Regions from separate parts of the Pantoea sp. SGAir0430 genome, predicted to be linked through region 3. Evidence: predicted binding sites of a transcription regulator. Region 3 holds the regulator's gene; each other region holds the start of a gene.
What was found. Region 3 encodes PhoB, which activates phosphate uptake and scavenging genes when phosphate is short. Its sites were predicted from a motif close to CTGTCATAAAACTGNCNNAT; they were not measured.
Positions count from the first base shown of each region.

Region 1: a site for PhoB is predicted at 2,022-2,041, ahead of ugpB (sn-glycerol-3-phosphate ABC transporter substrate-binding protein UgpB). Genes of this name have one in related genera too.
Region 2: a site for PhoB is predicted at 1,916-1,935, ahead of phoA (alkaline phosphatase). Genes of this name have one in related genera too.

Region 1 covers NZ_CP039427.1:2,607,975-2,611,249, reverse strand. Annotated here, with positions in the region: gene E7738_RS12465 (high-affinity branched-chain amino acid ABC transporter permease LivM) at 1-251, shown strand, start outside; gene livG (high-affinity branched-chain amino acid ABC transporter ATP-binding protein LivG) at 248-1,015, shown strand; gene livF (high-affinity branched-chain amino acid ABC transporter ATP-binding protein LivF) at 1,017-1,730, shown strand; gene ugpB (sn-glycerol-3-phosphate ABC transporter substrate-binding protein UgpB) at 2,123-3,275, shown strand, end outside.
Region 2 covers NZ_CP039427.1:719,739-723,013, reverse strand. Annotated here, with positions in the region: gene E7738_RS03490 (YbfB/YjiJ family MFS transporter) at 1-442, shown strand, start outside; gene phoA (alkaline phosphatase) at 448-1,854, opposite strand; tRNA gene E7738_RS03480 (tRNA-Ser) at 2,100-2,187, shown strand; RNA gene E7738_RS03475 (RtT sRNA) at 2,236-2,366, shown strand; gene E7738_RS03470 (hypothetical protein) at 2,620-3,024, opposite strand; gene E7738_RS03465 (hypothetical protein) at 3,163-3,275, opposite strand, start outside.
Region 3 covers NZ_CP039427.1:1,989,233-1,992,507, reverse strand. Annotated here, with positions in the region: gene sbcD (exonuclease subunit SbcD) at 1-1,136, opposite strand, end outside; gene phoB (phosphate response regulator transcription factor PhoB) at 1,334-2,023, shown strand; gene phoR (phosphate regulon sensor histidine kinase PhoR) at 2,039-3,275, shown strand, end outside.

The sequences.
Region 1 (3,275 bases), 620 kb from region 3:
TTACCTTTGTCGAGTCCGCGTTTGTGCTGGCGATTGTGGTGCTGGGCGGCATGGGTTCGCAGCTGGCGGTGATCCTGGCCGCGATTCTGCTGGTGGTGTCGCGCGAGCTGATGCGTGATTTGAACGAGTACAGCATGCTGGTGCTCGGTGGGTTGATGGTGCTGATGATGATCTGGCGTCCGCAGGGGCTGCTGCCGATGAAGCGTCCGCACCTGAAGCTGAAACAGGCAAAACAAGGAGAGCAGGCATGAGTCAGCCTTTATTAGCCGTTGAAGGCCTGATGATGCGCTTCGGCGGCCTGCTGGCCGTCAACAACGTGGCGCTGGAACTGCATCCGCAGGAGATCGTCTCGCTGATTGGCCCGAACGGGGCGGGGAAAACCACGGTATTCAACTGCCTGACCGGTTTCTATAAGCCAACGGGCGGCACCATCAAACTGCGCGATCAGCCATTGCAGGGCCTGCCGGGGCAGAAGATTGCGCGCATGGGCGTGGTGCGAACTTTCCAGCACGTGCGCCTGTTCCGTGAGATGACGGTGATTGAAAACCTGCTGGTGGCACAGCATCAGCACCTGAAAAGCGGCGTGTTCTCCGGGCTGTTTAAAACCCCGGCGTTCCGGCGCGGCGAGAGCGAAGCGCTGGACCGCGCGGCTAGCTGGCTGGAGCGCATTGGCCTGCTGGAGCTGGCTAACCGCCAGGCCGGCAATCTGGCTTACGGCCAGCAGCGCCGGCTGGAGATCGCCCGCTGCATGGTGACGCGTCCGGAAATCCTGATGCTCGACGAACCGGCCGCCGGCCTCAACCCGCGCGAAACGCACGAGCTGGATGAGCTGATCGCTGAACTGCGCGGCGAACACAAGGTGACGGTGTTGCTGATTGAACACGATATGAAACTGGTGATGGGCATTTCTGACCGTATTTATGTGGTGAATCAGGGAACGCCGCTGGCCAACGGTACGCCGGAAGAAGTGCGTAACAACCCGGATGTGATCCGTGCTTATTTAGGTGAGGCGTAACATGGCGAACCCGATTTTAACTTTACAGGGCGTCAGTGCGCACTATGGCCCGATCCAGGCACTGCACAACATTAATCTGCACATCAGTCAGGGCGAAATCGTGACGCTGATTGGCGCTAACGGCGCGGGTAAAACCACGCTGCTCGGTACGCTGTGTGGCGAACCGCGTGCCACCAGCGGCATCATCACCTTTGATGGTAAAACCATTACCGACTGGCAGACGGCAAAAATCATGCGTGAAGCGATTGCCATCGTGCCGGAAGGCCGGCGCGTGTTTTCGCGCATGACGGTGGAAGAGAATCTGGCGATGGGCGGTTTCTTCGCGACGCGTCAGCAGTATCAGGAGCGCATTGAGCGCGTTTATCAGCTGTTCCCCCGGCTGGCGGAGCGCAAAGTGCAGCGCGCCGGCACTATGTCCGGCGGTGAGCAGCAGATGCTGGCGATTGGCCGCGCGCTCATGAGCCAGCCGCGCCTGCTGCTGCTGGACGAGCCGTCGCTGGGTCTGGCGCCGATCATTATCCAGCAGATTTTCGACACCATCGAACAGCTGCGTAAAGAGGGCATGACCATCTTCCTCGTCGAGCAGAACGCCAACCAGGCGCTGAAGCTGGCCGATCGCGGCTACGTGCTGGAGAACGGTCACGTGGTGCTGGAGGATAGCGGTGAAGCGTTGTTATCCAATGAAGCGGTGCGAAGCGCGTATTTAGGCGCCTGACCTGGCTTTGGTCATGACGTTGGTGCGGTGATTTGCCCTCACCCTAACCCTCTCCCGCACGCGGGAGAGGGAACCGTACGGCAGCGTTATTCAGGCCAGGTTGCTATCCTGGCATCCTCCCGGACTTCTCTCGCCCTGCAGAAGAAGGCATCAGCGCACCGCCTTTTATCCCCCTCTCCCCGTGGGAGAGGACCGGGGTGAGGGCATCAGCGCGCACGGCCTTTCATCTCCCTCTCCCTGTGGGAGAGGGCCGGGGTGAGGGCATCAGCGCGCACTAACCCCGTCATATTCCCGTCATAATCCTGTTATTTTTCCGTCATTTCCTCGTGTCATGTTACTTCGCGAACAAAAAATGCGTGATATCGCGCGCGCCACAAGCACAGGAAACCCTTATGTCCGCTTTTACGCTTCGTCCCCGCCTGATGAGTCTGCTGCTCGGTCTGGCGATCAGCGGTAATGCGCTGGCTGCTACCGAAATCCCTTTCTGGCACTCAATGGAAGGTGAGTTAGGCAAAGAAGTCGATTCTCTGGCACAGCGTTTTAACCAGGCTCACCCGGATTACAAAATCGTTCCGACCTATAAAGGCAACTACGAGCAGAGCCTGGCCGCGGGTATCGCTGCGGTGCGCAGCGGTAAGGCACCGGCCATTCTGCAGGTTTACGAAGTGGGCACCGCCACCATGATGGCCTCTAAAGCCATCGTGCCGGTGCATGAAGTGTTTAAAGACGCCGGCGTGCCGATGGACCCGAAACAGTTTGTTCCTGCCGTTGCCGGTTACTACAGCGACAGCAACGGCCAGCTGATCTCACAGCCGTTTAACAGCTCCACGCCGGTGCTGTACTACAACAAAGACGCGTTCAAAAAAGCCGGTCTTAACCCGGATCAGCCACCGAAAACCTGGCAGGCGCTGGCACAGGATGCCGCCGCGCTGCGTAAAGCCGGCATGAGCTGCGGCTATGCCAGCGGCTGGCAGGGCTGGATTCAGATCGAAAACTTCAGCGCCTGGCATGGCCTGCCGGTTGCCACCAAAAACAACGGCTTTGACGGTACCGACGCGGTGCTGGAGTTCAACAAACCCGTGCAGGTGCGCCACATCCAGCTGCTGGAAGAGATGAATAAGAAAGGTGATTTCACCTACTTTGGCCGTAAAGACGAGTCGACGTCCAAGTTCTATAACGGCGACTGCGGTATCACCACCGCCTCATCCGGTTCGCTGGCCGACATTAAGCATTACGCCAAATTCAACTTTGGCGTGGGCATGATGCCGTACGATGACACCGTGCCGAACGCACCGCAGAACGCCATTATCGGTGGCGCCAGCCTGTGGGTGATGAAAGGCAAAGATGCAGCGACTTATAAAGGTGCGGCGGAGTTCATGAAGTTCCTCGCCCAGCCGGATATCGCGGCAGAATGGCACCAGAAAACCGGTTATCTGCCGATCACCACCGCGGCTTATGAGCTGACCAAACAGCAGGGCTTCTATGACAAAAACCCGGGCGCGGACATCGCCACGCGGCAGATGCTGAATAAAGATCCGCTGCCGT
Region 2 (3,275 bases), 1.3 Mb from region 3:
TGCGCAGGGTCAGCTGGCAGCGCTTTTCTGGCCGCTGTTTGGACTTTGCGCAGTGGCTGGCGTGGTGCTGATTATGCTGTTTTCAGCGCGCCTGAATACGCGCCTCAGCCTGGCGTGGGTTATGATCCTGCAGGGGCTGGGCGTGGCAAGCGGCGTGCTCATCCCGGGCGTGAGCGGGCTGCTGATCTCAACGGTGATAGTCGGGCTGGGGTTTCTTTCGATTATGCAGCTGTCGATGCAGCTGGCGCGCGCCGTCTCCAATATCAGCGTGGCAAAAACCGTGGCGATATTGACGTCAGGCTATGCCACTGGCCAGCTAATCGGGCCGCTGATCTCCGCCGCCAGCGTGCAGATTTTTGCTTCCCTGCACCCCGCGCTGCTGCTGGCCGCTGGCGGACTGGTGCTGGGCGGACTGCTGGTGCTGCGCATCCGCCCGCACTGACGCGCTTACTTCAATGCCATCGCCTGCTTTAGCGTGAAGAACAGGTCGGTCTGATCGGTCAGGCCGACCACATTCGCCGCGTGCGGACCGTAGGCCGCGATGCGCAGCTGGGTGCCGGTGTGCTCCTGGGAATCCTCTTCCGAGTTACCGTAGCTGATGGTCATCACTGCGCCATCTTTGGTGTTGAGCGCCTGAGTCAGACCCGGCGCTTTAGTGCCGTTTTCGACGATCTGGCTGCTGTGCGCGTGATCGGCGGTGACCACCACCAGCGTATCGCCATGCTCGCGCGCATACGCCAGCGCCACCTGCACCGCCTCATCTAAATCGACGGTTTCACCAATCTGACCGCACGGGTTGGCGGCGTGATCCTGCTTATCAATCGACGCGCCCTCCACCTGCAGGAAGAAGCCGTTGTCGTTGTGGCTGAGCAGGTCGATGGCTTTTTGCGTCATCTGCGCCAGGGTTGGCATTGATGCCGGACGATCTTTGTTGACCTCACAGGTCACCACCGGTTTATCCAGATTACCGTGATAGCTGGCTTTCGGCCCCTGCCAGCGCACCGGCATGTTGCCCTCCGAGAACAGCCCCAGCAGTGGCGTCTGTTGATTCGCCTGCTGTACCGCATTCAGCGCGGCAAGATTATCGACCAGCTGGAACCCCCGTATTTCGGCCTGCTCGCGCAGGGTTTTGCCCTGATAGTCGCCCGCTTTAGCCCGCTCAGCGAAAGATTTGGCACCGCCGCCCAGCGTGACGTCGGGACGGGTTTGCAGCAGCTGCTCGCTGATCGATCCTTTCCCGCCCTGCTCCAGCGCGTTACCCGGACACAGCTCGCTGGTTTTTTCCGGGCCGTAGCATTTGCGCGAGGTAACGTGCGCCATCAGCGCGGCCGGCGTGGCATCCTGCAGTTCTGCGGTCGAGACGTTGCCGGTGGCTTTACCGGCTGCTTTGGCCAGCTCAAGCAGCGTAACCTGATCTGTGCCGTTGACATCGACGCCAATCGCGCCGTTATAGGTTTTCGTGCCGGTGGCCCAGGCGGTGGCCGACGCGGCAGAATCCGTTACGTAGTTTGGCTTGTGCGTTTTCTTGTCCAGCGAGTAATGGGTGTACTGGCCGGTGAGCGGCAGCGCATCAATACCGGGAAAGAAGCCGCCGGCCCCCATCGCCTGATTGCGCGCCGCGGTGATTTCGGAATCGCCCATGCCATCGCCAATCAGCAGGATGACATTCTTCGCCGTGCTATTGCTCAATGAGGCTTTCAGCGCCTCGGTCTGGTCACCGCTCAGGCGACGCGCGCCGCCGTGCTGGGTAATATCGCCAGTGGCTGCGCGTTGATAGCTGGTGCTCTCTGCCAGCGCGGACGGGGTGGTGAGTGAAGCCAGCAGAGAGAGCGTGAAAAGAGGCAAGCGTTTCATTTATCAGCATCCTTATCCGTAGATATAACCAAATGTTTCCGCCGACAAGTCTGCGACAGTGCGGTGACACTTTTGTGTCAGTTAAGGAATGTTTTGATGACAAAAGCGGCAAAGTGGAGAGGCTTAAGGCAATCTGCGCAGAGGTTAAGCGAATAGAAAAAAAGGAGAAAATAGCCCTTGACCCTTATCGCTGAACTCCCTATAGTAGCGCCCCGTTGACCCAGTGCGGTCAGCAAACAAAATGTGGTGAGGTGTCCGAGTGGCTGAAGGAGCACGCCTGGAAAGTGTGTATACGGCAACGTATCGGGGGTTCGAATCCCCCCCTCACCGCCATCATTCAGAGAAGAGCCTGTACGCAAGTACGGGCTTTTTTCTTTTATATTCTCCAGGCGTGGGGGGGGGATGAGAATCCCCGATGGGGGTTCGACAACTGGCGCATGCCAGTTGGACAGCGGAGCCTGCGACGCTGCCCGCAGGGTGAGCGAAGCGAATCAATCCCCCCCTCACCGCCATCATTCAGAGAAGAGCCTGAACGCAAGTACGGGCTTTTTTCTTTTATATTCTCCAGACGTGGGGGGATGAGAATCCCCGATGGGGGGTTCGACAACTGGCGCATGCCAGTTGGACAGCGGAGCCTGGGACGCTGCCCGCAGGGTGAGCGAAACGAATCAATCTGACGGTACGTGAAACTTGTAAGGGGGCTTGTTGGCCGCTGTAATGACCGCAACTATGGCCATTGCACCCAAAATCAGTTTCTTCATATCCTTATCCTTTTTGATGTAAGAAGTATCGACCTTTGACTTCGGAAAGGTTTATCGTCCCTCCCTTCCAACCTTCAGAGAGCATTTTCTCTTTCAGGGTAGTATCTCTTTCGGCCTGCTTATAACGCCGTAATAGAACACCTAATTGGTCATAGCCGACATTCGTTGGTCTGACGAAAGTTCTGGGATGAGGATACGGGCCAATGATCTGCTCGTATTCGTAAATCTGGTAATGGGCCTGCGCAATCAAAGCATCCATCACGATGTCCGAAATGCTGACCATGTATTCACAGGCGCTGATTGCAATCCTTAGATGCTTTTCATCACCACGCAGTCGGTAATGCGTTTTAACAGCCCCGGTTAGGGTAAAGTGCAAATCGACGACTTCTAAGAAGTTCTTTTTCAGCACCTAATCTCTGAACCATGCGACCTTTTGAGGAGCAAAACCCTGAAGCTTCATATCCCTATCCCCATAAGTAACAGTGGGGAAATCGTAGCATGGAGTAAACGCAAACCGCTCAACTTTACAGGTATGAGAGGTATAATTTCACGAACCAGCTAGGGAATCAGGGTGAGGTATCTCGTCCATTACTTCATCAGCGTCGCAATTGTCGATGAAAAAGTAAAGAGTTGAATCCACAATTTTTAAACGCCTAGTTC
Region 3 (3,275 bases):
TCCTCCAGCGCCAGCCGGCGGGCAAACACCTCTTCAACTTTCAGTTCGCTCAGGGTTTCGTTCTCCAGCCGCGCCAGGCTGCGCTGACGCTGATCGCGGCTGCGGCGCACCAGCAGCACCTCAACCGGCAGCGCGTCGGTAAGCTGTTCAATGCGGCGCTGCAGGTCGCTCAGGTACTCCTGAGTAGTGATTTCAATATCCAGCCACACCGGCAGATCGCCTTCATAGGTGTGAAACGCGGTCAGCTGCTGTTCGATCTCCGCCATGGCACCTTTCAGCATCTGCATCGGCTGGAATGACGGAATAACCAGCGGTGTGACGGACTCCAGCCGGGTGCTAAATTCCAGCAGGAATACGCTTTTCTCACGCCCCAGCTCATCAAAGCTGAGCGCAATCGGCGAACCGCTGTAGCGGATGTGATCGCTGTCGGCGATGCGCTGCGCACGATGGATGTGGCCCAGCGCAATGTAGTCGGCAGGCGGGAAGGCCTGCGCCGGAAAGGCGTCCAGCGTGCCGATGTAGATATCACGCACCGAATCGCTCTTGCTGACGCCCACGGTGGTGAGATGCCCGGTGGCGATGATCGGCAGCGTACTGCCCATGGCTTCGCGCTGCGCCACGGCGGCGGCATAACAGTGCTGATAGTGCTGCTCAATCGCCTGCAGCAGCGACAGCTGCTTATCGCGACCGGACTGACCCGCCTGGCTGCGCAGGATGTCGCGCGGACGCAGATAGGGAATGGCGCACAGCAGCGCGCCCGGCGTGCCGTCACGCTGTTGCAGCGTCAGCACCTGCTGCTCGCCGCCGGGCGTGGCGCTGGTAATGACGCGGGTATTGAGGCAGGCCAGCAGCTCGCGCGATTCATTCAGCGTGGCGACCGAATCATGGTTGCCGGCCAGCACAATCAGCTGGCAGCCGCTGGGCTGCAGCGCCACCACGAAACGGTTAAACAGTTCGCGCGCGTAGCTGGGCGGCGAACCGGTATCAAACAGGTCGCCAGCGACGATCAGCGCATCCACCTGATGCTGCACAATCGCGGCCAGCAGCCAGTCGAGGAATTGCTGGTGCTCGGCGGCGCGGCTTTTGCTGTAAAAGAACTGACCGAGATGCCAGTCAGCGGTGTGAATAATGCGCATGAATGCTCCGTGCCTGCTATCGCAAAGCGGCAGTATAACCGCTTAACAACGCAATGAAAAAAAAGCGAAACCGGTTGTCACAATTGCGCTTTTTATCTGATTATCATGAGGTGGGTTTTTCATAAAAGTGTCACAAAACTGACGCATAATGGCGCCGCAAACCCCCGTGACATGCCGTCACAATCGCAGGAGTAATAATGGCTAAGCGCATTTTGGTTGTGGAAGACGAAGCTCCCATCCGTGAAATGTTATGTTTCGTGCTGGAACAAAACGACTATCAGCCGATTGAGGCTGAGGACTATGACAGCGCGATTGGCAAGCTGATCGAACCCTGGCCCGATCTGATTCTGCTGGACTGGATGTTACCCGGCGGCAGCGGCATTCAGTTCATCAAACATTTAAAGCGTGAAGCCATGACGCGTGATATTCCGGTGATGATGCTGACGGCGCGCGGTGAAGAGGAAGATCGCGTGCGCGGGCTGGAAGTGGGCGCCGATGATTACATCACCAAGCCGTTCTCGCCCAAAGAGCTGATGGCGCGCATTAAAGCCGTGATGCGCCGCATCTCACCGATGGCGGTGGAAGAGGTGATTGAGATGCAGGGGCTGAGCCTCGATCCCTCCTCGCATCGCGTGATGTCCGAAACCACGCCGCTGGAAATGGGACCGACCGAATACAAACTGCTGCACTTCTTTATGACGCATCCGGAGCGCGTATACAGCCGCGAACAGCTGCTGAATCACGTGTGGGGCACTAACGTGTATGTGGAAGACCGCACCGTGGATGTGCATATCCGTCGTTTACGTAAAGCACTGGAAGTTTCCGGCCACGATCGCATGGTACAAACCGTTCGCGGAACAGGGTATCGTTTCTCTGCCCGCTACTAAACGGAGTCTTTTACCGTGCTGGAACGACTCTCCTGGAAGAGATTACTGACCGAGCTGGCGCTGGTGTGTCTGCCTGCGCTGGTGCTGGGTCTGCTGGTTGGCTATCTGCCGTGGTGGCTGTTACTGGCCGTGTGCGGCGTGCTGTTCTGGCACTTTAAAAATCTGATGCGGCTGTCGCACTGGCTGTGGATTGATCGTTCAATGACGCCGCCCACCGGGCGCGGCAGCTGGGAACCGCTGTTTTACGGCCTGTATCAAATGCAGTTGCGCAATCGCCGCCGCCGGCGCGAGCTGGGCAATCTGATCAAACGCTTTCGCAGCGGGGCCGAGTCGCTGCCGGACGCGGTGGTACTCACCACCGAAGAGGGCACCATTTTCTGGTGTAACGGTCTGGCCCAGCAGCATCTCGGGCTGCGCTGGCCGGAAGATAATGGCCAGAATATCCTCAACCTGCTGCGCTACCCTGAATTCTCCCGCTATATCCGCCAGCGCGACTTCAACAAGCCGCTGACGCTGGTGCTGAATAATCAGCATCACATGGAGTTCCGCGTCATGCCTTACAGTGAAGGGCAGTGGCTGATGGTGGCGCGTGACGTCACCCAGATGCACCAGCTGGAAGGGGCGCGGCGTAACTTCTTCGCCAACGTCAGTCATGAATTGCGTACCCCGCTGACGGTGCTGCAGGGCTATCTGGAGATGATGGACGACGCCGGGATGAATGAGCGCACCCGCAGCAAGGCGCTCAGCACCATGCAGGAGCAGACGCGGCGCATGGACAGCCTGGTGAAGCAGTTGCTGACGCTGTCACGCATCGAAGCGGCCCCCGCCATTGACCTGAAAGAGACGGTGGATGTGCCGACCATGCTGCTGCTGTTGCAGCGCGAGGCGGAAACCCTCAGCCAGGGCCGGCACAGCATCCATTTCCACACCGATCCGCACCTGAAGGTGTTCGGCAATGATGAACAGCTGCGCAGCGCGATTTCCAATCTGGTGTATAACGCGGTGAACCACACGCCGGATGGCACGCGCATCGACATCAGCTGGTTGCGCACCAAACAGGGCGCCGAATTTAAGGTGTGCGACAACGGGCCCGGCATCAGCGAGGAGCATCTGCCGCGCCTGACCGAACGCTTCTACCGCGTGGATAAAGCGCGCTCGCGCGCCACCGGCGGCAGCGGGCTGGGGCTGGCCATTGTTAAGCACGCGCTCGGCCACCACACCACGCGGCTGGAGATCAGCAGCGTGCCGCATC